Regions from separate parts of the Streptomyces sp. NPDC058664 genome, predicted to be linked through region 2. Evidence: riboswitches for the same ligand, from Rfam matches in the RefSeq annotation. Region 2 holds a riboswitch; each other region holds the start of a gene.
The links. A riboswitch is a leader RNA that binds a small molecule or an ion and turns the genes downstream of it on or off. The one in region 2 is predicted to bind cobalamin.

Region 1: another riboswitch for cobalamin. It lies ahead of ACFWUY_RS06760 (energy-coupling factor ABC transporter permease); the one in region 2 lies ahead of cobN (cobaltochelatase subunit CobN).
Region 3: another riboswitch for cobalamin. It lies ahead of ACFWUY_RS15855 (ABC transporter substrate-binding protein); the one in region 2 lies ahead of cobN (cobaltochelatase subunit CobN).
Region 4: another riboswitch for cobalamin. It lies ahead of ACFWUY_RS29275 (ribonucleoside-diphosphate reductase subunit alpha); the one in region 2 lies ahead of cobN (cobaltochelatase subunit CobN).

Annotation. Positions count from the first base shown of each region.
Region 1 is NZ_JBHXRW010000005.1:217,577-224,611, forward strand. Features, by position in the region: gene ACFWUY_RS06740 (FAD-dependent oxidoreductase) at 1-1,725, opposite strand, end outside; gene ACFWUY_RS06745 (energy-coupling factor ABC transporter ATP-binding protein) at 1,821-2,699, opposite strand; gene cbiQ (cobalt ECF transporter T component CbiQ) at 2,696-3,445, opposite strand; gene ACFWUY_RS06755 (energy-coupling factor ABC transporter substrate-binding protein) at 3,452-3,862, opposite strand; gene ACFWUY_RS06760 (energy-coupling factor ABC transporter permease) at 3,862-4,557, opposite strand; cobalamin riboswitch at 4,586-4,820, opposite strand; gene ACFWUY_RS06765 (PTS-dependent dihydroxyacetone kinase phosphotransferase subunit DhaM) at 4,858-5,268, opposite strand; gene dhaL (dihydroxyacetone kinase subunit DhaL) at 5,265-5,885, opposite strand; gene dhaK (dihydroxyacetone kinase subunit DhaK) at 5,912-6,904, opposite strand.
Region 2 is NZ_JBHXRW010000012.1:28,266-35,300, reverse strand. Features, by position in the region: gene cobJ (precorrin-3B C(17)-methyltransferase) at 1-676, opposite strand, end outside; gene ACFWUY_RS12485 (precorrin-8X methylmutase) at 730-1,383, opposite strand; gene cobG (precorrin-3B synthase) at 1,380-2,642, opposite strand; cobalamin riboswitch at 2,729-2,857, shown strand; gene cobN (cobaltochelatase subunit CobN) at 2,897-6,520, shown strand; gene ACFWUY_RS12470 (ABC-F family ATP-binding cassette domain-containing protein) at 6,522-7,035, opposite strand, start outside.
Region 3 is NZ_JBHXRW010000016.1:136,399-143,433, forward strand. Features, by position in the region: gene ACFWUY_RS15840 (ArsR/SmtB family transcription factor) at 1-193, opposite strand, end outside; gene ACFWUY_RS15845 (ABC transporter ATP-binding protein) at 298-1,140, opposite strand; gene ACFWUY_RS15850 (FecCD family ABC transporter permease) at 1,137-2,174, opposite strand; gene ACFWUY_RS15855 (ABC transporter substrate-binding protein) at 2,237-3,301, opposite strand; cobalamin riboswitch at 3,388-3,513, opposite strand; gene ACFWUY_RS15860 (cold-shock protein) at 3,632-3,835, opposite strand; gene ACFWUY_RS15865 (beta-glucosidase) at 3,997-6,375, opposite strand; gene ACFWUY_RS15870 (carbohydrate ABC transporter permease) at 6,384-7,035, opposite strand, start outside.
Region 4 is NZ_JBHXRW010000043.1:62,474-69,508, reverse strand. Features, by position in the region: gene ACFWUY_RS29295 (GntR family transcriptional regulator) at 1-93, shown strand, start outside; gene ACFWUY_RS29290 (DUF3311 domain-containing protein) at 268-522, shown strand; gene mctP (monocarboxylate uptake permease MctP) at 519-2,150, shown strand; gene ACFWUY_RS29280 (GNAT family N-acetyltransferase) at 2,238-2,738, shown strand; cobalamin riboswitch at 2,787-2,925, shown strand; gene ACFWUY_RS29275 (ribonucleoside-diphosphate reductase subunit alpha) at 3,058-5,445, shown strand; gene ACFWUY_RS29270 (ribonucleotide-diphosphate reductase subunit beta) at 5,445-6,461, shown strand; gene def (peptide deformylase) at 6,521-7,035, opposite strand, start outside.

The DNA of each region.
Region 1 (7,035 bases), on a different contig from region 2:
GGTCGTCTTGCCGAGACCGGCGCCGACCTTGGTGGTCTTGCGCTGGAGCAGGTGCACCTGGCGCGGCGGCGCGTTCCGCTCGGGCGCGCGCAGGCCTCCCCGGTTCTCGTACGAGGTGTCCACGCCCCACTGGCGGAAGTACGTCTCGGGGTCCTGGCTCGCGCCCTCCCCGCCGTCCGTGAGGAACTCGGCGACGTCGAAGCCGATGCCGCCCGCGCCGATGATCGCGACCCGCTCGCCGACCGGCGCGCCGTCCCGCAGCACGTCCAGGTAGCTGAGGACGCTCGGGTGGTCGACGCCGGGGATGGCGGGCGTACGGGGCGAGACGCCGGTGGCGACGACGACCTCGTCGTAACCGTCGAGGTCACCCGCCGCGACCCGGGTGTTCAGGCGCACCTCGACACCGTGCTCGGCGAGCTGCACGCGGAAGTAGCGGAGCGTCTCGTCGAACTCGTCCTTGCCCGGCACCCGCTTGGCGATGTTCAGCTGGCCGCCGATCTCGGCGGCGGCGTCGAAGAGGGTCACGGCGTGGCCGCGCTCGGCCGCCGACACCGCGCAGGAGAGGCCGGCCGGGCCCGCGCCGACGACGGCGATCCGCTTGGCGCGGCGGGTGGGGGAGAGGACCAGCTCGGTCTCGTGGCAGGCGCGCGGGTTGACCAGGCAGGAGGTGATCTTCAGGTTGAAGGTGTGGTCGAGGCAGGCCTGGTTGCAGCCGATGCAGGTGTTGATGGTGTCGGCACGGTCGGCCGTGGCCTTGGCGACGAAGTCGGGGTCGGCGAGGAAGGGGCGGGCGAGCGAGACGAGGTCGGCGCGGCCGTCGGCGAGGATCTCCTCGGCGACCTCGGGGGTGTTGATGCGGTTGCTGGTGACGAGCGGTACGGAGACCGCGCCCATCAGCTTCTTCGTCACCCAGGTGTAGGCGCCGCGCGGCACGGAGGTGGCGATGGTGGGGATGCGCGCCTCGTGCCAGCCGATGCCGGTGTTGATGATGGTGGCGCCCGCGGCCTCGATCTCCTTGGCCAGCCGGACGACCTCCTCCAGGGTGGAGCCGCCGGGGACGAGGTCCAGCATGGAGAGGCGGTAGACGAGGATGAAGTCCTCGCCCACGCGCTCGCGGATGCGGCGGACGATCTCCAGCGGGAAGCGGACGCGGTTCTCGTAGGAGCCGCCCCACCGGTCGGTGCGCTGATTGGTGGCGGCGGCGATGAACTCGTTGATGAGGTAGCCCTCGGAGCCCATCACCTCGACGCCGTCGTACCCGGCCTCCTTGGCGAGTTCGGCGCAGCGCGCGTAGTCCTCGACGGTCTGCTCGACCTCGGCGTCGGTCAGCTCGTTCGGTACGAAGGGGCTGATCGGGGCCTTGATCGCGCTGGGTGCGACGAGGGCGGGGTGGTACGCGTACCGGCCGAAGTGCAGGATCTGCATCGCGATCCGGCCGCCCGCCTCGTGCACGGCGCCGGTGATCAGCCGGTGCTCGGCGACCTCCTCGGCGGTGGTGAGCTTGGCCCCGCCGTCCCACGGGCGGCCGGCGTCGTTGGGCGCGATGCCGCCGGTGACGATGAGGCCGACGCCACCGCGGGCGCGCTCGGCGTAGAAGGCGGCCATGCGCTCGAAGCCGTGCTCGGCCTCTTCGAGACCGACGTGCATCGATCCCATGATCACCCGGTTGGGCAGGGTGGTGAACCCGAGGTCGAGCGGGCTCAGCAGATGCGGGTACGGGGTCATGAGGGCGCCTCCTCGCGCAGGAACGTCGACCTCAGTTGTAGGGGACCCCTTCCCGTTGTGCAACTAGTTGCAGAAGATCTGGGACGTGATGTCCACTACTCGGTGGCGACGGCTTCCGCGGCCGTCCCCAGCCACGCGTCCAGGTCCTCCGGCGTCCGCGGCTCCGCTGCCCCGGCCCCGAGCAGTCCGCGTGCCCGCAGCAGCCGGGCCACGGCCGTGCCCCAGGGACGTCGCAGCCCGGCCGCGTCGAGCAGCGCGTCGTCCGCGAGGAGCTCGGCCACCGGGCCGGTGCGCAGGCCGGCCGGGGAGAGCACCGCCGCCTCGTCCGCCCAGCGCAGCGCCAGGTCCACGTCGTGCGTCGCCATCAGCACCGTCGTACCGGCCGCCCGGAGCCGCCCGAGCGCGTCGAGCAGCCGTTCCTGCCCGTGCGGGTCGAGCCCGGCCGTCGGCTCGTCCATGATCAGGACCCGGGGCCGCATCGCCACGGCGCCCGCGATCGCGGCCCGCTTGCGCTGCCCGTACGACAGCAGATGCGTCGGCCGGTCCGCGAGCGCCGTGATGTCCAGGGCCTCCAGGGCCTCCGCCACCCGGAGCCGTACCTCCTCCTCCGGCAGCCCCAGGTTCATCGGGCCGAACGACACGTCCTGCGCCACCGAGGCGGCGAACAGCTGGTCGTCCGGATCCTGCACCACCAGCTGCACGGTGGTCCGCAGCCGGGTCAGTCCCCTCCGGTCGTACGCCACCTCCGCCCCGTCCAGGAGCAGCGACCCGCTCCCGCACCGCAGCCCGCCGCTGAGCAGCCGCAGCAGGGTCGTCTTGCCACTGCCGTTGCGGCCGAGCAGCGCGACCGCGCGCCCCTCCGCCACCGGGAAGTCCACGCCGGACAGGACCGCGGGCCCGTCCTCGTACGAGAAGCCCGCGTTCACCAGCTCCACCACGGGAGCCGGAAGGGAGGGGACCGTCGTGGACGTCACGGGAGAAGCCTTTCCAGTACGAGGGTGAGCACGACGAGCCCCGTCAGGAGCACGCCCGTCGCGGCGAGGAACCGGCGGGACGGCGCGCACGCGGGCACGAGCACCCGCAGCGTCCCGTCGTACCCCCGCCCGGCGAGCCCCGACTGCAGGCGCTGCGCCCGGTCGAAGGCCCGCACGAACGTGGTCGCGCCGAGCCCCGCGAGCGAACGCCAGGTCGCGGCCCGGGTGGTGTGCCCGAGCCGGGCCGCCTGCGCCTGCCGGATCTTGGACAGCGAGTCGAGGAGCAGGAAGATGATCCGGTACATCACGAGGGCCACGTCCACCACGGGCGCCGGCACCCCGGCCCGGACCAGCCGGGGAAGGACGTCGGAGACCGGCGTGGTGAACGCGAACAGCAGCACCCCGAGCGAGGCCGACGCGGTCCGCAGCAGCAGCTCGACCGCCTGCGCCGGACCGCCCGGGGCGAACGCGACCGCGCCCCGGGCACCGCCCACCTCGAACAGCAGCGGAATCGCACCCGTGACACAGAACCCGAGCGGGACGCGGAACGCCCGCCACAGCGCCCGTCCCGGCACACCGGCCGGGCCGAGCAGCACCCCGAGCGTGACCGCGGCCACGAGCGGCGCGCCCGGCCACGGCGGCAGAGAGACCGCGCACAGGGTCAGACCGAAGCCGAGCAGCGCCTTCTCGGCGGGATGACGGCGGCGCCAGCGACTGCTGTGCGCCGCCGCGTCGATCGGCAGCATCGGCGGCTACGCGCCCGGCTCGCCGGGGCCCCCGGGGGAGCCCCCGTCCGGCGAGGCCTTCCTTTCGGCCGCCACGCTGCCCGTACCGTGAGGGGCCTTCACCCCGGCCGCCTCCGCCAGGGCCGCCCCCTGCCTGCGGCCTCGCCGCAGGCCGAAGTAGTACGCCAGGACGCCGGCACCCAGCGCGGCCTGGAGGGAGAACAGCGCGGACTCGATCTCCCCGGACGGCGGCTCGTACAAGGGGCTGAACCACGGCTCGTAGTCCGGGTGGAGCTCCGTGATCGCGGTCTCCGCCTCCCCGTCCGCCCCCGTGAACGGCTCCTCCTTGTGGTCCCCGAGCCCCAGCGCGAGCGGCAGTACCGCGAGCGCCGCGACGACGAGCAGCAGCAGGGCGTTGATCCTCGCGTTCCGGCTCATCACGCGGTCGCCTCCTTGCGTCGCTCCGCCGTGCGTCCGCCGAGGACACCGAGCCGGGTCAGTTCGCCCTTGCTGGACTGCGTGAGCAACCGCATCACGAGCACGGTGAGCAGGCCCTCGCTGACAGCCAGGGGGAGCTGCGTCACGGCGAAGATCCCGCCGAACTTGGCGAGCGCCCCGGGCACACCGCTGCCCGGGTCCGGGAAGGCGAGCGCCAGCTGCACGCTGGTCACGCAGTACGTGGACAGGTCGGCGACGAACGCGCCGAAGAAGACGGCGACCATCAGCGGCGCACCGAACCGGCGCAGCAGCAGGTACGTCCCGTATCCCGCCCAGGGCCCGACGATCGCCATCGAGAAGACGTTCGCACCGAGCGTGGTCAGCCCGCCGTGGGCGAGCAGCAGGGCCTGGAACAGCAGGGTGATCGTCCCGAGGACCGCCATGATCGGCGGCCGGAACAGGATCGCACCCAGACCCGTACCGGTCGGATGCGAACAACTGCCCGTCACGGACGGCAGCTTGAGCGCCGAGAGGACGAAGGTGAAGGCGCCCGAAGCGCCGAGCAGAAGCGTGGACTCGGGGTTCGACCGTACTTCACGGGTCAGCGCGCGGACCCCGTGGACGACGAACGGCGCGGACGCGACGCCCCAGGCGGCCGCGTGCACAGGGGGTAGGTACCCCTCGGCTATATGCATGGTTGGGAGACCCTCTCCAGCACCTCGTGGATGGACAACGCACCCTGGCCGGTCTCCTGGCTGACGGTCATACGCCCGACTCCGCCTTCCCACACCACGACGGTCTCCCGTCGCGGTCCAGTGGCTTCCCCGAGGGCGTTCCCCGCGGGGGTGGAGCCGGACATCCCGATCACAGTGGCGAGGGCCGCACCGGTACTGCACCGGTTTCCCGTACACCAAGGCGCTGTGACACTAGTGCGTTGACCAGGTACATCACAACACGACGGCCACCCTGTGCGGCTTCTCACTCACTCCGCGCAGTCACTCCTTGCGGTAGGCGTACGCCTCCGAGGCCGCCGCCGTCACCGCGTCGATGTCCCCTCCCGCGCTCGCCGTGACCAGCGCGGCGACCGCGCCCTCGACGAACGGCGCGTCCACCAGACGGGAGCCCTCGGGAAGCTCGTCGCCCTCGGCGAGCAGCGCCTTCACGGTGAGCACCGCGCTCCCCAGATCGACCAGGATCGCCACGCCCGCGCCCCGGTCCACGTCCCTCGCCGCCTGGCGGATCAGCTCGGAACTCGTCCCCAGGCCGCCGTCCGGGGCCCCGCCGGCCGGGAGGACCGGCGCCAGGTCACCGCCGCCGGAAAGCCCCCGGGCCAGCTCGGCCACGGCCGTCGCGACGGCGGCACTGTGCGAGACGAGCACGATGCCGACGCGGGTCCCGGCACTCACGACGCCCCCTCCCCACGGGCGGCCTCGTCGAGCGCGGCGAACAGCAGCGCGGAGGACGTGGCCCCCGGATCCTGGTGCCCCACCGACCGCTCGCCCAGATAACTGGCCCTGCCCTTCCGCGCCCGCAGGGGTACGGTCCCGAGGGCGCCCTCCTCGGCGGCGGCGCGGCCCGCCCCGAACGACGCCCGCAGCCCCTCCACGGCCGGAACGAGCGCGTCCAGCATCGTCTTGTCGCCCACCTGGGCACCGCCCAGCTGCGACACGGCGGCCACTCCGGATCCGAGGGCCTCCGCCAGCTGCTCCCGGCTGATCCGGTCCCCGTCGCCCAGCGCCTTGCCGGTACGGCGCAGCAGCGTGCCGTACAGAGGTCCCGACGCGCCGCCCACGGTGGAGATCAGCTGCCGTCCGGCCGTGGTGAGCACCGCGCCGGGCGTCGCCGGCGGCTCCTTGGCGAGGGTCTCCGAGACGGCGGCGAACCCCCGTTTCAGATTCGCGCCGTGGTCGGCGTCGCCGATGGCCGAGTCAAGCTCGGTGAGCCGGTCCGCCTCGCGGTCGACGGCCTCGGCCACCGCGGCCAGCCACCGCACCAGGAAGTCCGCGCCGAAGGTCTCCGTCATTCCGGTCCCCTCTCCCATCCCTCGTCTCACCTGCCCCAGCGCAGCGCGGGCGTCTGTACGGGCGCGTCCCACAGGCGAAGGAGGTCTTCGTCCACTTCGCACAGGGTCACCGAGCAGCCGGCCATGTCGAGCGAGGTCACGTAGTTCCCGACGAGAGTACGGGCGACCGGCACCCGCCGCTCGCCGAGCACACGCTGCACCTCCGCGTTGAAGCCGTACAGCTCCAGGAGCGGGGTGGCGCCCATCCCGTTCACCAGCGCGATCACCGGCCCGGACGGGCGGAGGTCCTCGACGACGACGTCGACGGCGAAGTCCGCGATCTCCCGGGAGGTCATCATCGGCCGCCGCTCACGCCCCGGTTCGCCGTGGATCCCGATGCCCAACTCCAGTTCGCCCGCGGGGAGATCGAAGGTGGGGCTGCCCTTGGCGGGGGTGGTGCAGGCGCTCAGGGCCACGCCGAAGGACCGGCAGCGCCCGTTGACCCGACGGGCGATCGCCTCCACCCGCTCGAGGGGCGCGCCCTCCTCGGCGGCGGCGCCCGCGATCTTCTCCACGAAGAGCGTGCCGCCGGTCCCTCGCCGGCCGGCGGTGTACAGACTGTCCGTGACGGCGACGTCGTCGTCGACGAGGACCTTGGCGACCTGGATGCCCTCGTCCTCCGCGAGCTCCGCCGCCATCTCGAAGTTGAGCACGTCCCCGGTGTAGTTCTTGACGACGAACAACACCCCGGCCCCACTGTCGACGGCAGCCGCGGCCCGCACCATCTGATCGGGCACCGGGGAGGTGAACACCTCCCCGGGGCACGCGGCCGCCAGCATCCCGGGCCCCACGAACCCTCCGTGCAAGGGCTCGTGCCCGGATCCGCCTCCGGAGACCAGCGCGACCTTCCCCGCCACGGGCGCGTCCCGCCGCACCACGACCCGCTGCTCCACGTCCACGGTGAGCTCGGGATGAGCGGCCGCCATCCCCCGCAGCGCGTCGGCGACGACGGTCTCGGGAACGTTGATGAGCATCCTCATGGATACCTCCGGGTGAGATTGACAGGTAAGCCACTGGACAGGGCTTTTGCAGGTCAGAGCAGGCGCGCCGAATTGTTGATCTTGGCGGTTCATGGCGCTGGAGGGCTGCTTCCAGCGGTACTGATGCTGAC
Region 2 (7,035 bases):
GAGGTTCCTGATCGATACGGGAGGGGAGCACGGCCACGGAGAAGTACGGGACCGTCGACGGGTCCACCTCCGTCAGCTTCTCCGTCCGCTCGCCCGCCATGAACGCCCGCTCCACGTACCGGGCGTCGTCGAGCCGGCCGGCCCGCTCCAGGGCCCGCCGCACGGTGGGGAAGGTGCGGCCGAGCTTCATCACGACGGCCGAGTCGGTGCCCGCGAGCCGGGCCGTCAGCTCGTCCTCCGGCAGGGTCCCGGGAATGATCGTGAGGACCTCCTCCGCCTCGCACAGCGGCTCGCCGAGCCGGGCGGCGGCGGCGCTCACCGAGGTGACGCCGGGGATGACGGTCGTGTCGTAGCGGTGCGCGAGCCGCTTGTGCATGTGCTGGTACGAGCCGTAGAACAGCGGGTCGCCCTCGGCGAGGACGGCGACCGTGCGGCCCGCGTCGAGGTGCGCGGCGAGACGGGCCGAGGCCTCCTCGTAGAAGTCGTCGAGGGCGCCCCGGTAGCCGCCGGGGTGGTCCGTGGTCTCCACCGTGAGCGGGTACATCAGCCGCTCCTCGATGTGGTCCTCGCGGAGGTGCTCGGCCGCGATGGAGCGCGCGATCGAGCGGCCGTGGCGGGCCGAGTGGTAGGCGATGACGTCGGCGGCGGCGATGGCCTTCACGGCGGCCACCGTCATGAGGTTCGGGTCGCCGGGGCCGAGGCCGACCCCGTACAGCTTGCCGGTGACGGTCACTTCTGGATCTCCGCTTCGTGCGCTATCGCGTTGATGGCGGCGGCGGTCATCGCGCTGCCGCCGCGCCGGCCCCGTACGACGAGGTACTCGAGGCCCAGTTCCTGGGCGGCGAGGGCGTCCTTGGACTCGGCGGCGCCGATGAAGCCGACCGGTATGCCGAGGACGGCGGCGGGCTTCCCCGCTCCCTTCGCGATCATCTCCAGGAGGTGGAAGAGGGCGGTGGGGGCGTTGCCGATGGCGACGACGGAGCCTTCGAGGCGGTCCCGCCACAGTTCGAGGGCGGCGGCGGAGCGGGTGGTGCCCAGTTCGGCGGCGAGGCCGGGGACGGCCGGGTCGGAGAGCGCGCAGAGCACCTCGTTGTCGGCGGGCAGCCGCTTGCGGGTGACACCGCTGGCGACCATCTGGGCGTCACAGAGGATCGGGGCACCGGCGCGGAGCGCGGCGCGGGCGTTCGCGACGACCCCGGGGGAGTAGGCGATGTCCTGCACGAGGTCGGTCATGCCGCAGGCGTGGATCATCCGGACCGCCACCTGGGCGACGTCGGCGGGCAGGCCCGCGAGGTCCGCCTCGGCGCGGATCGTGGCAAAGGACCGGCGGTAGATCTCCGCCCCGTCCTTCTCGTAGTCGAACATCGTGTCGCTCTCGCTCATCTCGTGGGGGGCGTGGGGCCGACGGGGGTGCGGGCCGCCGCGACGGCTTCTGACAGGGAGGTACGGGAGGTGGGCGCGCCGTCCACCAGATAGGTGTCCTCGCCGGTGGCGAGGACCTCGATCCAGCCGCCGTACGGGTGTCCGCAGCGCCGCTCGCACCCGGAGAAGTGCACGGGCAGCGGCCCGGGGGGCGCGGCGAGAGCGTCCGTACGTACGTCGGCGAGGGACTTGGCGCAGCCGGGGCGCCCGGTGCAGGCGGTGACTCCGGCGCCGGGTGCGTCGGGGCGGGTGATGAGGCCGTACGTCTCCAGGGCGTCCAGGCGATCCGCGGCGGCCCCTGTTCCGGTTTCCACCACGACCACCCCCCGCCACGGTGTGAACCGGACCTCGTCGGCCGGCAGCAGCGCCCGCAGCTGGGCGGCGGTCAGCCGGCCGAGCGGCGCGAGGACGTACAGGCCGCCGTCCCCGAGGGCTCCGGGCGCGGGCGGCGGGGAGAACGGCGTCGGCGGTACGGGCAGGGCCTCGGCCGCGATCCCGGCGCGCGCCAGGGCCCCGGCCCAGTCCGGGACGTGGGCGTCGGGCAGTTCACGGGGCCGCCAGGCGCCGTTCCCGGCCGCGTCGGCGGCGTCGAGGAACGCGAGGGCGGCGGCGAGGGCGGCGCGGACGGCGTCGGCGGCGGCGAGCCGGAAGACCTGCCGGCCGCCGGGCCACAGCACGGCGGTCCCGTCCGCGTCTGCGATCAACTTCACATCGCCGCCGAGCCCGGCCACGTCCCCGCGCCCGTCGTCCAGGACGAACAGGAAACGGCCGGAAAGCGCCGCCGCCCGGGGCTCGGAGCACAGCGCGGCGTCAAGGTCGCGCGCCCACAACTGCACGTCCGCGTGGCCGAGTCCGTCGAGTCCGGCGGTCGGCGAGGCGACGATGTTGCGGACGCGTTCGTGGGTGGGGGAGGGCAGCAGGCCCGCCTCGTCGAGGAGGCCGGCGAGCTCCGCCCCGCAGCCCTCGCCGAGACCGCGCAGCTCCGCGTTGCCGCGCGAGGTGATGCTGACCCGCCCGTCGCCGAGCGTCTCCGCCGCCGTCGCGAGGGCTTCGACCTGACGGAACGTCAATCTACCTGCGGGCAGGCGGAGTCGGGCCAGGCGGCCGTCCTCGGCGGGGTGCAGGCGCAGCGCCCCGGGGCAGGCGTCGCCACGGTCCCGTATGCGAGCTTCGCCCGGTTCGGGCGTCGTGGGTGGGGTGGGCGGCATGGCGGCGAGCATACCCACGGGGAACCGGGCGCCCACCGGGTGTGATCAGGCCGACTCGGCGGCCCGCCCCGGCCCTCGGCGCCACGATCTAGGATGCAGTTCGGCATGGGGTCCCAGGACCCCGGGGAGGAAGCCCGGTGAGAATCCGGCGCGGTCCCGCCACTGTGAGCCCGTACCAGGCACGACGGAACGGGTGAGTCAGGAACTCCTGCCGTCCACACGACCACCCGGGGCGCGGACAACCCCGAGGAAGGCCTGCGCTCGCCATGCTTCTGCTGCTGTCGCACTCCGACACCGACCTGCTCAGCGCCCGCGCGGCGAACGCCGCCTCGGCCGGCGGCCCGGTGGAGTACCGCTTCGCCAACCCCGCCCGCCTTCCCCTCGCCGAACTGCCCGGCCTCCTCGACGGCGCCGACCTCGTCGTCGTCCGCCTCCTCGGCGGGCTCCGCTCCTGGGAGGACGGTCTCGACGCGGTCCGCGCCGCCGGAAAGCCCGTGGTCGTCCTCAGCGGCGAACAGGCGCCCGACGCGCAGCTGATGGAGACGTCCACCGTCCCCGTCGGCGTCGCCACCGAGGCGCACGCCTATCTCGCGCACGGCGGCCCCGGGAACCTGGAGCAGCTGGCCCGCTTCCTCTCCGACACCGTCCTGCTCACCGGCCACGGCTTCGAGGCCCCGGCCGCCGCCCCCACCTGGGGTCCCCTCGACCGGGTCGCGAAGAACGACAGCGGCCCGACCATCGCCGTGCTCTACTACCGCGCCCACCACATGAGCGGGAACACCGCCTTCGTCGGCGCCCTGTGCGACGCCATCGAGGACGCCGGCGCGCGGGCCCTCCCGCTGTACGTGGCCTCCCTGCGGGCCCCGGAGGACGAGCTCCTCGCCGAGCTGCGCGGAGTCGACGCCATCGTCACCACCGTCCTCGCCGCCGGCGGCACCAAGCCCGCCCAGGCGCAGGCCGGCGGCGACGAGGAGGCCTGGGACGCGGGGGCGCTCGCCGCGCTCGACGTGCCGATCCTCCAGGCGCTCTGCCTCACCGGCTCGCGCGCCGCCTGGGAGGAGAACGACGAGGGCCTCTCCCCGCTGGACGCCGCCAGTCAGGTCGCCGTGCCCGAGTTCGACGGGCGGCTCATCACCGTCCCGTTCTCCTTCAAGGAGATCGACGAGGACGGCCTGCCCGCGTACGTGGCCGACGCCGAGCGCGCGGCCCGCGTCGCCGGGATCGCCGTACGGCACGCCCGGCTCCGCCACATCCCGAACGCCGAGAAGAAGCTGGCGCTCGTCCTCTCCGCGTACCCGACGAAGCACTCCCGCATCGGCAACGCCGTCGGCCTCGACACCCCCGCGTCCGCCGTCTCCCTCCTGCGCCGTCTGATCGCCGAGGGGTACGACTTCGGGCCCGCCGAGGAGCTTCCCGGCCTGGTCTCCGGCGACGGCGACGAGCTGATCTACGCGCTCATCGAGGCCGGCGGCCACGACCAGGACTGGCTGACGGAGGAGCAGCTCGCCCGCAACCCGGTCCGCATCCCGGCCGCCGACTACAAGCGCTGGTACGCGACGCTCCCCGAGGAGCTCCGCACCCACGTCGAGGAGCACTGGGGCCCGGCGCCGGGCGAGATGTTCCTCGACCGCTCGCGCAACCCGGAGGGCGACATCGTCCTCGCCGCCCTGCGGCGCGGGAACCTGCTGATCCTCATCCAGCCGCCGCGCGGCTTCGGCGAGAACCCGATCGCGATCTACCACGACCCCGATCTCCCGCCGTCCCACCACTACCTCGCCGCCTACCGCTGGATCGCCGCCCGCGCCGAGGACGGCGGCTTCGGCGCCGACGCCATGGTCCACCTGGGCAAGCACGGCAACCTGGAGTGGCTGCCCGGCAAGAACGCCGGCCTGTCCGCCGCCTGCGGACCGGACGCGGCGCTCGGCGACATCCCGCTGATCTACCCCTTCCTCGTCAACGACCCGGGCGAGGGCACCCAGGCCAAGCGGCGCGTCCACGCGACCCTCGTCGACCACCTGGTGCCGCCGATGGCCCGCGCCGACTCGTACGGCGACATCGCGCGCCTGGAGCAGCTGCTCGACGAGTACGCGCAGATCTCCTCCATGGACCCGGCGAAGCTGCCCGCGATCCGCGCCCAGATCTGGACGCTGATCCAGGCCGCCAAGCTCGACCACGACCTCGGCCTCCAGGAGCGCCCGGAGGACGACGGCTTCGACGACTTCCTGCTGCACGTCGACGGCTGGCTGTGCGAGGTCAAGGACGCGCAGATCCGCGACGGTCTGCACGTCCTCGGCGGCGCCCCGGAGGGCGAGGCCCGGGTCAACCTGGTCCTCTCCATCCTGCGCGCCCGCCAGATCTGGGGCGGCACGCAGGCCCTGCCCGGTCTGCGCGAGGCGCTCGGCCTCGACGAGTCGGCCGCGACCCGCACCACCGCCGACGAGGCGGAGGCGAAGGCCCGCGAGCTGGTCGAGGCGATGGAGGCGGCGGGCTGGTCCGTGGACGCGGTCGCGACGGTCGCCGCCGCGTACGGCCCCGAGGTGCACGCCGTCCTCCGCTTCGCCTGCGAGCAGGTCGTGCCGCGGCTTGCCGCCACCACCGACGAACTGACGCACGCCGTGCACGCCCTGAACGGCGGCTTCGTCCCGGCCGGACCGTCCGGTTCCCCCCTCCGCGGCCTGGTCAACGTCCTGCCGACCGGCCGGAACTTCTACTCGGTCGACCCGAAGGCCGTGCCGTCCCGGCTCGCCTGGGAGACCGGGCAGGCCCTGGCCGACTCCCTCCTGGAGCGCTACCGCACCGACAACGGCGAGTGGCCGACCTCGGTGGGCCTCTCCCTGTGGGGGACGAGCGCGATGCGCACCGCGGGCGACGACGTCGCCGAGGCGCTCGCGCTGCTCGGCGTCCGCCCGCTGTGGGACGAGGCCTCGCGCCGCGTGAACGGCCTGGAGCCGATCCCCACGGCGGAACTCGGCCGTCCGCGCATCGACGTGACCCTGCGCATCTCGGGCTTCTTCCGGGACGCGTTCCCGCACGTCATCGGGCTGCTCGACGACGCCGTACGCCTGGTGGCGGGCCTGGACGAGCCCGCGTCGGACAACTACGTACGGGCGCACGCGCAGGCCGACCTGGCCGAGCACGGCGACGAGCGGCGCGCCACCACCCGCATCTTCGGTTCCCGGCCCGGCACGTACGGCGCGGGCATCCTCCAGCTGATCGACTCGCGCGACTGGCGGACGGACGCGGACCTCGCCGAGGTGTACACGGTGTGGGGCGGGTACGCGTACGGGCGCGGGCTCGAAGGGCGCCCGGCGCGGGCCGAGATGGAGACGGCGTACAAGCGGATCGCGGTCGCGGCGAAGAACACCGACACCCGCGAGCACGACATCGCCGACTCGGACGACTACTTCCAGTACCACGGCGGCATGGTGGCGACCGTCCGCGCGCTCAAGGGCACGGCCCCGGAGGCGTACATCGGCGACTCGACCCGTCCGGAGACCGTCCGCACCCGCACGCTCGTCGAGGAGACCTCCCGGGTGTTCCGCGCGCGCGTGGTCAATCCGCGCTGGATCGAGGCGATGCGCCGCCACGGCTACAAGGGCGCGTTCGAGCTGGCGGCGACCGTCGACTACCTCTTCGGGTACGACGCGACGACGGGCGTGGTCGCCGACTGGATGTACGACAAGCTGACGCAGGAGTACGTCCTCGACGAGACGAACCAGGTCTTCCTGAAGGAGGCCAACCCGTGGGCGCTGCACGGCATCGCGGAGCGGCTCCTCGAAGCCGAGTCGCGCGGCATGTGGGAGAAGCCGGACCCGGAGACCCTGGCCGCCCTGCGCCAGGTGTTCCTGGAGACCGAGGGCGACCTCGAAGGCTCCTCGGACGACGAGTAGGTCATGCGGTTCGGCCCGTGACCAGGGATTCCGGGGCCAGTTCGAGACGGCGGCCCCGGAAGCCCGCTCTGAGCCGCCGGTCGTGGCTGACCACGACCAGCGTGCCCCGGTACAGCGCGAGCGCGGCCTCGATCTCCTCCACGAGCGCCGGGGCCAGATGGTTGGTCGGCTCGTCGAGGAGGAGCAGATCGGCCGGTTCGGTGACGAGCCGTGCCAGTTCCAGTTTCCGGCGCTGTCCCGTCGACAGGCACCGGACCGGGGTCGCCAGGTCCCCGGCGGAGAAGAGACCGAGGGCGAGCAGTTCGTCCGCGCGGTCCGCTCCGAAGGCCTCGCCCACCGTACGGGGGTCGGTGGGTGGGGCCGTCTCCTGGCGGAGCAGTCCGACCCGGGCCGGAACGTCCACCGTGCCCGCGTCCGGGGCGAGTTCGCCCGCGAGGACCTTCAGGAGGGTGCTCTTCCCGGCGCCGTTCGGGCCGGTGACCAGGAGTCTCTCGCCCGCGTCGAGGTGGAGGCCG
Region 3 (7,035 bases), on a different contig from region 2:
CCGGGCGTGCGGCGCCGCACGCCTCCGTCAGGGCGGTCACATCGGCCTCGCCCCGGGTCAGCAGCCAGACCAGCTGGAGCCGGGTGGGGTCGGAGAGCAGCCCGAACACCTCCGCCGCCGCCGAGAGTTCGAGCGCTCCGGGCGTCCGCTCGTGCGGACGGGACGCGGCCGGGGGGTCTACACGCTCAGACATGGGCCCATCGTAGGCAGACCCGCCGGCACCGACCCCCGCCGGCCGCGAGCCCGGCGGTGGCCGTACGGCGTCAGGCCCCCGCGCCCGCCGGCCGTCGTACCGCGTCAGGCCTCGCGCCCGGTCCCGGTCGGGTCCGGCACCGTGCCCAGGAAGCGGATGTGCGGGGGGCCGCCGGGGTCCGGGCGGGTCACGGCGGACCGGACCCGGTAGACCTCGGCGATCAGCTCCTCGGTGAGGACCTCGCCCGGTGTGCCGGTGGCCACCACCCGTCCCTCCGCGAGGATCACGAGCCGGTCGCAGTACATCGCCGCCAGGTTCAGGTCGTGCAGCGCGACGACGGCGGTGAGGCGCAGCTCGGCGACCAGGGTCAGCAGGTCCAGCTGGTGCTGGATGTCGAGGTGGTTGGTGGGTTCGTCGAGGAGCAGCTCGCGCGGCTCCTGGGCCAGGGCGCGGGCGATCTGGACGCGCTGGCGTTCGCCGCCGGAGAGGGTGCGCCAGGGCTGCCGGGCCCGGTCGGCGAGGCCGGTGCGCACGAGGGCCGACCGGACGGCTGCCCCGTCGGCCGCCGACGGGGGCGTCCAGGCCCGGCGGTGCGGGACGCGGCCGAGGCGTACGACGTCGGCGACGGTCAGATCGGTCTGCGTGTCGGCCTGCTGCTCGACCGTGGCGAGGCGCCGGGCGACCGTCCGGCGGCCGAGCCCGGCCAGCGGGTCGCCGTCGAGGGTGACGACCCCGGAGTCGGGGGCGAGGACGCCCGCGAGGAGGCGCAGGAGGGTCGACTTCCCCGAGCCGTTGGGCCCGAGGAGGCCGGTGACGGTGCCGGGCGTGAGGGTGACGCTGACCCCGTCGAGGACGAGGGTGCCGCCCGCGGTGCGCGAGACCCGGTCGGCGCGGAGTCCGAGGCTCGGGCTCGGAATCGGAGCGGTCGGAGTCGGGCCCGCGGTCATCGGGAGCTCCTGGTGCGGTACAGGACGAGGACGAAGGCCGGGACGCCGATCAGCGAGGTCACCACGCCCACCGGCACCTCCTGGGGGTCGAGGACCGTGCGGGCGAGCGTGTCGGCCCAGACCAGGAACACCGCCCCGGCCAGGGCGGTGACCGGCAGCAGCCGCGCGTGCCCGGGGCCCGCCAGGGCCCGGGCGGCGTGCGGCAGGACGAGGCCGACGAAGCCGATCGCTCCGGCGGCGGAGACCAGCGCGGCCGTCAGGAGGGCGGTGACGCACAGCAGGACGAGCCTCGTGCGGGTGACGGCGACCCCCAGCGCGGCGGCGGCGTCCTCGCCGAACGCGAACGCGTCCAGGGTCCGCGCGTGCCCGCCGCACACCAGCAGGGCCGCCGCGAGCACCGCCCCGCACACCCCCACGTCGCTCCAGCCGGCCCCGCCGAGCGAGCCGAGCAGCCAGAAGAGCACGCCCCGTGTGGTCTCGGCGTCCGCCGCCGTCATCACGACGAAGGAGGTGAGGGCGGAGAAGAGCTGCATCGCGGCGACGCCCGCGAGCACCACCCGGTCCGTCGAACCGCCGAGGGTGTGGCTGAGCAGCAGGACGAGCGCGAAGGAGAGCACCGCGCCGAGGAACGCCCCTCCGGTGACGGAGAGGACGCCTCCGCCGACGCCGAGGACGACGACCGCGACCGCGCCGGTCGAGGCGCCGGAGGAGACCCCGAGCACGAAGGGGTCGGCGAGCGGGTTGCGCAGCAGCGACTGCATCACCGCGCCGCAGACCGCGAGTCCGGCTCCGCAGACGGCGGCGAGGAGGGTACGGGGCAGCCGCAGCTCCCACACGATGCCGTCCCGGATCGGCGAGACCTCCGGGACCTCCCCGCCGAGGTGGGCGGCGACCACGGCCCACACGTCGCCGACGCCGATGTCCGCGGGACCGATGGTGATCGCGACGGCCACCGAAGCGGCCAGGACGGCGAGCCCGGTCACCGTCCACAACAGCGCCGCGCCCCCTCCGCGTGCGACACCCCCTCCGCGCAGGACGCCGGACGGAACGACGGACCCGTCGGGTCGAACGTCGGTCTCGCCGGGCGGGAGCGCCGTCACTTCGCGAGGCCGTACGAGCGGAGGGCCGCCGCCACCTTCTCGACGCCCTCGACGGTGCGGACGGTGGGGTTCATGGCCTGGCCGCTGAGCAGGACGTACCGCTTCTTCCGTACCGCCGTCATGTTCCGGGTGACCGGGTCGGACTCCAGGAACTCGATCTTCTTCGCGGCGCTCTCGGCCGACTGCGAACGGCGGGTCAGGTCGCCGATGACGAGGACGTCGGGGTCGCGGTCGGCGACCGTCTCCCAGTTGACCTGCGGCCACTCCGCGCGCGTGTCGTCGAAGACGTTCTTCGCACCGAGGGCGTCGGTGACGATGCCGGGGGCGCCGCAACAGCCCGCCATGTAGGGCGCTTCGGCGTCGGAGAACCAGTAGAGGACCGTGGCGTCCGTGAAATCTCCGTCTGAAGTCGCCTTCGCCACACGGGACTTCAGTTCCGCGACGAGCTTCTCGCCGCGCTCCGGGACAGCGAACACCCGGGCCAGGTCGCGTATCTCGCCGTACACGGTGTCCATGGTCAGGGGCCGGATGCGGACTCCGTCGCCGTCGCCGCTGTTGTCCTTGCCGACGCAGTCGGTGGGCGAGAGGTAGGTGGGGACGCCGAGCTCCTCGAACCGCTCGCGGGGAGCCACCCCGCCCTTGCCGAGGGTGTACGCGAAGGAGGCGGCGGCGAAGTCGGGCTCGGCGTCGAGCACCTTCTCGAAGGAGGGGTAGCGGTCGGCGAGGCGCGGTACCTTCGCGTTCTCCTTCTCGAGTCCCTCGAGCACCGGGTCCGTCCAGGTGGCGGTGCCCGCCATGCGGTCGGCCAGGCCGAGGGAGAGCATGATCTCCGCCGACCCCTGGTCGAGGGCGACGGCCCGCCGCGGAGGCCGGTCGACCGTGACCCGGCGGCCGCAGTTGTCGTCGATCGTCACGGGGTACCCCTGGCGCGGGCCCCCGGTCGTGTTCACCGTGTTCTCCGTGGGCCGTGCGGCGGATCCGCCGCCGCATCCGGTCACGGTCAGGAGCAGGGCGCCGGCCAGGAACAGGGCGGCGGAGCGGGCGGGGTGTGCGAAGGGCACGGGGACTTCCTCTGCGGCCACGGCTCATACGCGGAGCCTGTCGTACGGTGCTCCCCGGACGACGGCGTGCCGCCGGGGCCGCCAGCAGGTCTTCGGACTCGGGGTCAGCCGGACGGAGCGCCTTCCCGGGCCCGTCGTGCCGCCCAGTGGCCGATGCTCCGCCCGTCGCCCTCACCGCTGCGCGTCAGTTCCGGTCTCGCACCGGATTCCCTGACCCGTGCACGTACCCGTCCGGGTGCGTACAAAGGTGCGACTGGCCTCGGCACAGTACCACCGGCCCGCTCCCCCGCCCGGGGGCGCCGCCGGTGGCACGGTCGTGCCGGCGGGGCGTCAGACGCGCAGTTCCTTCGCCTCGAAACGGCCCTCGCCGAGGACCAGGACGAAGGAGACCTGCTGCCCTTCGGAGAGGTGCTGCTCCTCCTCGATGTCCTCGGCGCTGAAGTAGACCTGCTCCTCGGAGCCCACGGGAACGACGAACCCGTACCCGCCGGCGCGGTTGAAGGAGTGCACGAACCCATTGCTTCTGCCGTCCACGGCGGCCTCCTCGTCGTCACCGGCGACGCGGCCGAGGGGGAGGTCGCGCCCGTCCCGGCCGCATTCGCGTCTCAGGGGACTCTTACCCCGCCGGATCGCTCTTCGCCCGCCGGCCGGCGCGGGCGGGTGATGCCGCCCGGGCCCCGTCCGGGCCGCCGTGGTCAGTCGCCGGTACGCGGATCGACCCGGAACGCGGCGTGCAGGGCACGGTGGTGGTCGACGTACCGCACCGGGCCGGTGAGGGCCACCCGGGCGGTCAGTCGTGGTTCGGTGCTGGAGGCGCTGAGCCGCAGCTCCAGCTCTCCCGGTTCCACCGCGCGCCGCCCGTCGCGGCCGGTGAACGAGGCGAGGTCGGCGGGGACGGCCACCCGGATCCGCTTCTGCTCCCCGGCGGCCAGGTCGAGCCGTTCGTAGCCGATGAGGCGCTGGAGGGGCTGGACCACGGAGGCCACGGGGTCGTGGAGGTAGAGCTGCACGAGCTCGCTGCCGGCGCGGTCGCCGGTGTTGCGCACGGTGAGGGCGAGGTGGAACGTGCCGTCGGTGGGGGCCTCGGGGTTCTCGACGACGAGGTCGTCCCACGCGAAGGTGGTGTAGGTCAGGCCGTGTCCGAAGCCGTAGGCGGGTGTCGGGTCGATGCTGGAGACGTCGCCGGCGTGGCCGAGGCGGGCGGCGAGGTAGGTGGACGGCTGGGCGCCGGGGTCGCGGGGCACGCTGACGGGCAGTCGGCCGCTGGGGGCGGTCCGGCCGCTGAGGACGGAGGCGATGGCGGCGGTTCCCGACTCGCCGGGGAAGAAGGACTGGACGACGGCGGCGGACTCGTCGGCCGCGCGGCCGAGCGCGTAGGGCCGTCCGGCCAGCAGCGTGGTCACGACCGGTGTGCCGGTGTCGAGGAGCGCGTCGAGGAGCCGCTGCTGCGCTCCGGGCAGGGTGAGCGATCCCGCGTCGCAGCCCTCGCCGCTGGTGCCGCGGCCGAAGAGCCCGGCGCGGTCGCCGAGCGCCGCGACGACGAGGTCGGCGCCGCGGGCCGCCGCCACGGCCTCGGCGATGCCCTCGGTCCCCGCGTCGTCGATGCCGGTGCCCCGCGCCACGGTGATCTCGGCCGCGGGGAACTCCGTCCGGAGCGTGTCGTGAAGGGTCGGCAGGTCGATGCCGAGGGGGACGCCGGGGTGCTGTCCGCCGACGTGGACGGGGAAGGAGTAGCAGCCGAGGACGGCGGTGGGGACTTCGGCGTTGGGGCCGATCAGGGCGATGCGGCGGGGGGTGCGCGGGTCGAGCGGGAGGGTGCCGTCGTTGCGGAGCAGGACGACGGCCCGCTCGGCGATCCGGCCGGCCAGTTCGCGGTTGGCGGTCGGGTCGAGGTCGATCGTGCCGCGCAGGCGTTCCGGGTCTCCGGTGGTGTCGGCGTCCGCGAGGGCGGGGGGTACGGGGGTCCAGTCGGGGTCGAGGAGGCCGAGCCGGGCCTTCTGCAGGAGGACGCGCCGGACCGCGCGGTCCACGAGTTCTTCCGGCACCCGGCCGTGTTCGACGGCTTCGACGAGGGGTTCGCCGAAGGTCTTGACGGTGGGCAGTTCGACGTCGACGCCCGCGGCGAGTGCGGCTCCGGCGGCTTCGGCGAAGGTCCCGGCGACGCCGTGGAGGGTCTTGAGGAAGGCGATGCCGAAGTAGTCGGCGACGACGGTGCCGGTGAAGCCCCAGGTGTCGCGGAGCAGCCCGGTGAGCAGTTCGTCGTCGGCCGCGGAGGGGACGCCGTCGGTGTCGGTGTAGGCGTGCATCACCGACCGGACGCCGCTCTCCCGTACGGCCATCTCGAACGGCGGCAGGATCACGTCGGCGAGCTCGCGCCGGCCCATGCCGACGGGGGCGAGGTTGCGGCCCGCCCGGGAGGCGGAGTAGCCGGCGAAGTGCTTGAGGGTGGCGACGATCCCGGCGGATTCGAGGCCCTGGACGTAGGCGGTGGCGATGGTCCCGACGAGGTACGGGTCCTCGCCGATGGTCTCCTCGACGCGCCCCCACCGGGCGTCGCGTACGACGTCGAGGACGGGGGCGAGGCCCTGGTGGACGCCGACCGCGCGCATGTCGCGGCCGATGGCGGCGGCCATCTCCCGGATCAGGTCCGGGGCGAAGGTGGCGCCCCAGGACAGGGGTACGGGATAGGCGGTGGCGCCCCAGGCGGCGAAGCCCGCGAGGCACTCCTCGTGGGCCACGGCCGGGATGCCGAAGCGGTTCGCGGCGACGATCCTCCGCTGGGTCCGCATGAGGGAGAGCGCGCCGACGGCGGGGTCGACGGGGACCGTGCCGAAGGGCCGGGTCAGCTGGCCGAGGCCGTCGGGGAGCAGCTCGTCGAGGTCGGCCGGCTCCTCCATGTCGTGCTGGTGCGGGGCGACCTCGGCGCCCTCGTCGGACGCTCCGACCCAGACGCCGACGAGCTGGGCGGTCTTCTCCTTGAGCGTCATCTCGCGGATCAGCGCGTCGACGCGGGTCTCGGCGTCCAGCGCGGGATCGCGCCAGGGGGCGAGGGGGGTGTGAGGCGGCGTGGCCATGTGGGCGGTCACTTTCCTCCGACTCCCATCAGGCCCTGGACCAGGGCGCGACGGGCGAACAGATAGACGAGCAGGATGGGGAGCATGGAGAGGACGACGGCCGCGAGCAGTCCGGGGATGTCGACGCCGTGCTCGGTCTGGAAGTCGTAGAGGCCCATGGTGATGACCTTGTTCTCCGAGGACTGGGTGAGCACGAGGGGGAAGAGGAAGCCGTTCCACGCCTGGAGCGCGGAGAAGACGACGATCGTCGACAGGCCGCCCTTGGACAGTGGCAGCACCAGCTGCAGGAAGACGCGCCGGGACGAGGCTCCGTCGACGGTCATCGCCTCGTACAGCTCCGGGGTGATGTCGCGCATGACGCCGGTGAGGATCAGGGCGCAGACGGGCATGGCGAAAGCGGCGGTCGGCAGGATGACGCCGATGAGGTTGTCGTAGAGGCCGGCCTCGTCGATCAGGTAGAACATCGGGACGATCACGGCCTGCGAGGGGATCGCCAGGCCGAGCAGGAAGAGCCGGAAGATCCGTCCGGTGGCCTTGCCGTCGCTGCGGACGATGGCGTACGCGAGGGGCGGTACGAGCACCAGGACGATGGCGACCACGCTGACGGTGACGACGACCGTGTTGAGGAAGTACTGCGCGAAGCCGTCGTTGAGGTCGTTG
Region 4 (7,035 bases), on a different contig from region 2:
GACGCCCAGGGCGAACCGGTGGAGTGGGTGCGGTCCGTCTACCGCGGCGACCGGTACAAGTTCGTGGCGCGCCTCAAGCGCCCCAACGGCTGAGCGGATCCGCCCGCTTCCCGTACGACATCGAACGGCCGCGCTCCCCACGGGGACGCGGCCGTTCGGCGTCTCCGGAGAATCACATCCGTTATACGGACAGGGGTTCCATGGAGCGGAGGCGTCCCCTAGATTTCCCCACCATTACCGAGGTGATCAGCGAGGGGACGAAACGCCATGTCAGAAGCGACACAAGGGAAACAACCGACCATCACCCCACTGAGGGTGGTGATCGGACTCTGCCTGTTCGCGCCGTTCGTGGCGATGCTCTGGGTGAGCTCCTACGCGAAGACCGAACCGCTCTTCGTCGGCATCCCGTTCTTCTACTGGTACCAGATGCTCTGGGTCCTCATCTCCACCGCGCTCACCATGGTCGCGTACAAGCTGTGGCAGATCGACCAGCGTGCCCGCAAGGGAGGTGACGCGCGATGAAGGACGTGACCGGCGTGAACGGCGTCGCACTCGCCGTCTTCATCTTCTTCTTCCTGGCCGTCACGGTCATGGGCTTCCTCGCCTCGCGCTGGCGCAGGGCCGAGAACGAGAACAGCCTCGACGAATGGGGCCTGGGCGGCCGGTCGTTCGGCACCTGGGTGACCTGGTTCCTGCTCGGCGGCGACCTCTACACCGCGTACACCTTCGTCGCCGTCCCGGCGGCCATCTACGCGGCGGGCGCGGCCGGCTTCTTCGCCGTGCCGTACACGATCCTGATCTACCCGCTGATCTTCACCTTCCTGCCGCGCCTCTGGTCGGTCTCGCACAAGCACGGGTACGTCACCACCTCGGACTTCGTGCGCGGCCGCTTCGGCTCCAAGAGCCTGTCCCTCGCGGTGGCGGTCACCGGCATCCTCGCCACCATGCCGTACATCGCGCTCCAGCTCGTCGGCATCCAGGCCGTCCTGGACGTGATGGGCGTCGGCGGCGGCGAGACCACCCACTGGTTCATCAAGGACCTGCCGCTGCTCATCGCCTTCGGCGTCCTCGCGGCGTACACGTACTCCTCGGGCCTGCGCGCCCCCGCGCTCATCGCCTTCGTCAAGGACACCCTGATCTACATCGTCATCGCGGTGGCGATCATCTACATCCCGATCAAGCTGGGCGGCTTCGACGAGATCTTCGCCAAGGCGAGCGAGGCGTACGCGCAGACCAACCCGGCGACCGACAAGCCGCGTGGTTCGGTCGTCCCCGGCGAGGCCGGCCAGTGGACGTACGCGACGCTCGCGCTCGGCTCGGCGCTCGCGCTGTTCATGTACCCGCACTCCATCACGGCGACCCTGTCGTCCCGGAGCCGCGAGGTCATCCGCCGCAACACCACGATCCTGCCGCTGTACTCGCTGATGCTGGGCCTGCTCGCGCTGCTCGGCTTCATGGCGATCGCCGCCGGGATCCAGGTGAAGAACGGGCAGCTCGCCATTCCGCAGCTCTTCGAGACGATGTTCCCCGACTGGTTCGCGGGCGTCGCGTTCGCCGCGATCGGCATCGGCGCGCTCGTCCCGGCGGCGATCATGTCGATCGCCGCGGCCAACCTCTTCACCCGCAACATCTACAAGGACTTCATCAAGAAGGACGCGACCCCGGCGCAGGAGACCAAGGTCTCCAAGCTGGTCTCGCTCCTGGTGAAGGTCGGCGCGCTCGCCTTCGTCCTCACCATGGACAAGACGGTCGCGATCAACTTCCAGCTGCTCGGCGGCATCTGGATCCTGCAGACCTTCCCGGCCCTCGTCGGCGGCCTGTTCACCCGCTGGTTCCACCGCTGGGCGCTGCTCGCCGGCTGGGCCGTCGGCATGGTCTACGGCACGGTCGCCGCGTACGGCGTCGCCAGCCCGACCCAGAAGCACTTCGGCGGCTCCTCCGCCGAGATCCCGGGCATCGGCGAGATCGGCTACATCGGCCTCACCGCCTTCGTCCTGAACGTCGTCGTCACGGTCGTCCTCACCTTCGTCCTCAAGGCCGTCAAGGCTCCCGAGGGCATCGACGAGACGTCCCCGTCCGACTACACGGCGGACGCCGGTGACCCCGGCGTGCAGACCGAGCTGCCGAAGGTCGGCGCCGAGACGCACTGACCGGACGGAACGGCCGCACGCGGGCCCGGGACCTCCACCAGGGGATCCCGGGCCTCTTCGCGTCTCCCTCCGAGGCACACTTCCCTCATGGACTTCACGATCAGGGCAGTACGGCCCGAGGAGTACGAGGCGCTCGGCGAACTCACCGCGAGCATCTACCTGAACGACGGACTGCTGAAGTACGGGGCCCAGGACTCCTATCTGGAGGTGCTCCGGGACACCGCGCGGCGGGCCCGCGAGAGCGAGGTGCTCGTCGCCGAGGACGCCGACGGCCGGCTCGTCGGCGGAGTGACCTTCGCCACCGGCAACACCCCCTGGGCGGACATCGCGGTCGCGGGCGAGGCCGAGTTCCGGATGCTCGCCGTCGCCCGGGAGGCCCGCGGCCGGGGCGTCGGCGAGGCCCTCGTACGGACCTGCGTCGAGCGCGCGCGAGCCCTGCCCGGGTGCGAGCGGATCGTGCTCTCCACGGACACGACGATGGTCGCCGCGCACCGGATGTACGACCGCCTCGGCTTCGTCCGCACCCCGCACCGGGACTGGTCGCCGATCCGCGACCATCTTCTGCTCACCTACGCCCTGGAGTTCTGAGCCGAGGGGCGACACAACATGTGGGGGGTGCCACGAGCGGCGCCCCCCACATGTATGCTCAACCTCGCTGTCGACGCAGGGGAATCCGGCGCGAATCCGGAACTGTCCCGCAACGGTGTGCTTCATACGGATACGACGTTTTCGTACGAGGTGAGTCCGAGGACCTGCCGACAGCGCACCCGGTCCGTCCGTTCCGGGTGCCACTGACGTCCGGGCCTCGCGGAGTGGGCCGGTGGAAGCGTCGCGTCCGGCGTTACGGATGCCCGTCTGCCCGCCTTCCCCCGCCGCGGCCCCGAGCCGAGCGAGGGAGAGCCCCCACGTGACCATCGCGCCCGCCGATCCGGCTTCCGCCGAGGTTTCCGCGGTCGAGAGCGACGGCCCCGGGACCGTACTGCTGCGGACCCTGACCGACCTCACCGCCGATCTCCCCGACACCGACCCCGGCAAGGTCGCCGCCGCCGCGCTTCGCGGCCGCAGCGCCGCGTCGGACGAGGCGGAGCTGCGCGAGCTGGCCACCGAGGCGGCCGCCGGCCTGATCGCCGAGGACCCGGCGTACTCCCGGCTCGCCGCCCGGCTCCTGACGATCACCATCGCCGACGAGGCGGCCGGCCAGGGCTCGGTCTCCTTCTCCGCCTCCGTCGCCGTCGGCCACCGCGAGGGCCTGATCGCCGACCGCACCGCCGCGTTCGTCGCCCTGCACGCGGCCCGCCTGGACGCGACGATCGACCCGGCCGGCGACGACCGCTTCGGCTACTTCGGTCTGCGCACCCTCTACTCGCGCTACCTGCTGCGCCACCCGATCACCCGCAAGGTCATCGAGACCCCGCAGCACTTCATGCTGCGCGTCGCCTCCGGTCTGGCCGAGGACGACTCGGTCCGCGCGCTCGACGAGGTGGCCGCGCTGTACGGCCTGATGAGCCGTCTCGACTACCTCCCCTCCTCCCCCACCCTCTTCAACTCCGGCACCCGCCACCCGCAGATGTCCTCCTGCTACCTCCTGGACTCCCCGCAGGACGAGCTGGACTCCATCTACGACCGCTACCACCAGGTGGCGCGCCTCTCGAAGCACGCGGGCGGCATCGGCCTCTCGTACTCCCGCATCCGGGCGCGCGGTTCGCTGATCCGCGGCACCAACGGGCACTCCAACGGCATCGTGCCGTTCCTGAAGACGCTCGACGCCTCCGTCGCCGCCGTGAACCAGGGCGGCCGCCGCAAGGGCGCCGCCGCCGTCTACCTGGAGACCTGGCACGCGGACATCGAGGAGTTCCTCGAACTCCGCGACAACACGGGCGAGGACCAGCGCCGTACGCACAACCTGAACCTGGCGCACTGGATCCCGGACGAGTTCATGCGCCGGGTCAACGCGGACGCCGACTGGTCGCTGTTCTCCCCGGCGGACGTGCCCGAGCTCGTCGACCTGTGGGGCGAGGAGTTCGACGCCGCCTACCGCGCCGCCGAAGCCAAGGGCCTGGCCCGCAAGACCATGCCGGCCCGTGACCTGTACGGCCGGATGATGCGGACCCTGGCCCAGACCGGCAACGGCTGGATGACCTTCAAGGACGCCTCGAACCGGACGGCCAACCAGACCGCCGAGCCCGGCACCGTCGTCCACTCCTCCAACCTGTGCACCGAGATCATCGAGGTCACGAACGACGGCGAGACGGCCGTCTGCAACCTCGGCTCGGTCAACCTCGGCGCCTTCGTGGACCAGGGAGCCGACGGCGGGGACATCGACTGGGAGCGGCTCGACGCCACCGTCCGCACGGCCGTCACCTTCCTCGACCGGGTCGTCGACATCAACTTCTACCCGACCGAGCAGGCGGGCCGCTCCAACGCCCGCTGGCGGCCGGTGGGCCTGGGCGCGATGGGCCTCCAGGACGTCTTCTTCCAGCTGAAGCTGCCGTTCGACTCGGCGGAGGCCCGCGCCCTGTCGACGAAGATCGCCGAGCGCATCATGCTGGCGGCCTACGAGGCCTCCGCCGACCTCGCCGAGCGCAACGGCCCGCTGCCGGCCTGGGACAAGACCCGCACCGCCCGTGGCGTCCTGCACCCCGACCACTACGACGTGGAACTGAACTGGCCGGAGCGCTGGACGGCGCTGCGCGCCCGCATCGCGTCGACCGGCATGCGCAACTCCCTCCTCCTCGCCATCGCGCCGACCGCGACGATCGCCTCGATCGCCGGCGTGTACGAGTGCATCGAGCCGCAGGTCTCCAACCTGTTCAAGCGCGAGACGCTTTCCGGCGAGTTCCTCCAGGTCAACTCGTACCTGGTCGACGAGCTGAAGAGGCTCGGCGTGTGGGACGCGCAGACCCGTGAGGCGCTGCGCGACGCCAACGGCTCCGTGGCCGGCTTCACCTGGGTCCCGGCCGAGGTGCGCGAGCTGTACCGGACGGCGTGGGAGATCCCGCAGCGCGGCCTGATCGACATGGCGGCGGCGAGGACCCCGTTCCTGGACCAGTCGCAGTCCCTGAACCTGTTCCTCGAGACCCCGACCATCGGCAAGCTGTCGTCGATGTACGCGTACGCCTGGAAGCAGGGTCTGAAGACGACGTACTACCTGCGCTCCCGCCCGGCGACCCGGATCGCCCGCGCCGCCCAGGCGTCGACGGCCGCCGCCACCATCCCCGTACAGCAGGCGGCCCCCGACGCGGACGCCCTCGCCTGCTCCCTCGAAAACCCCGAGTCCTGCGAGGCCTGCCAGTAATGAGCTCCACCGAGAACAAGAACCTCCTGGACCCGGGCTTCGAGCTGACCCTCCGTCCGATGCGCTACCCGGACTTCTACGAGCGCTACCGGGACGCCATCAAGAACACCTGGACCGTGGAGGAGGTCGACCTCCACTCGGACGTCGCCGACCTCGCCAAGCTCACCCCCGGTGAGCAGCACATGATCGGCCGCCTTGTCGCGTTCTTCGCGACGGGCGACTCGATCGTGTCGAACAACCTGGTCCTGACGCTCTACAAGCACATCAACTCCCCGGAGGCGCGCCTGTACCTGTCGCGCCAGCTGTTCGAGGAGGCCGTGCACGTCCAGTTCTACCTGACGCTGCTCGACACCTACCTGCCCGACCCGGCCGACCGCGCCGCCGCGTTCGACGCGGTCGAGGAGATCCCCTCGATCCGCGAGAAGGCGCAGTTCTGCTTCAAGTGGATGGACTCGGTCGAGAAGATCGAGAAGCTGGAGACGGCCGCCGACCGCCGCCGCTTCCTGCTGAACCTGATCTGCTTCGCCGCGTGCATCGAGGGCCTGTTCTTCTACGGCGCCTTCGCGTACGTGTACTGGTTCCGGTCCCGGGGCCTGCTGCACGGCCTGGCGACGGGAACGAACTGGGTGTTCCGGGACGAAACCATGCACATGAACTTCGCGTTCGAGGTCGTGGACACCGTCCGCAAGGAGGAGCCGGAGCTCTTCGACGACGCGCTCCGGCAGCAGGTCACCGACATGCTGAAGGAGGCCGTCGAGGCCGAGCTGCAGTTCGGCCGTGACCTGTGCGGGGACGGCCTGCCGGGCATGAACACCGAGTCGATGCGCGAGTACCTCCAGTGCGTCGCGGACCAGCGCCTCCAGCGCCTCGGCTTCGCCCCGGTGTACGGCTCGGAGAACCCGTTCGCGTTCATGGAGCTCCAGGGCGTCCAGGAGCTCACCAACTTCTTCGAGCGCCGCCCGTCCGCCTACCAGGTGGCGGTCGAGGGCTCGGTGGACCTGGACGAGGACTTCTGACCGGTACGGGAAAGGGCCCCGCGTTCCGAGGAACGCGGGGCCCTTCGCCGTGACGAGGATCAGGCGTTCGGCACCGTCTCGTAGCGCGGGGTGCCCTCTTCCATCTGGCGGAGGGCGTCCTTGCGGTCGCGCTTGGAGAGGCGGTCGATGTACAGGTAGCCGTACAGGTGGTCCGTCTCGTGCTGGAGGCAGCGGGCGAAGTAGCCGGTGCCGCGCACCTTGATCGGGTTGCCCTGGGCGTCCTGGCCGTGGACCTCCGCGTAGTCCGGGCGGGCCAGCTCGGCGTAGGCGGTCGGCACGGAGAGGCAGCCCTCGTTGGACTCGTCGAGGACGCGCCGGTCGGCCGGGAGTTCCTGGAGGACCGGGTTGACGACGACGCCGGTGTGCCGGACGCCCTCGTCGTCGGGGCAGTCGTAGACGAAGACCTTGAGGTCCACACCGATCTGGTTGGCGGCCAGGCCCACGCCCTCGGCGGCCTTCTGGCTGGCGAACATGTCGTCGATGAGGGACGCGAGCTCGTCGCCGAACTCGGTGACGTCCTTGCACTCCTTGTGGAGCACCGGGTTGCCGACCA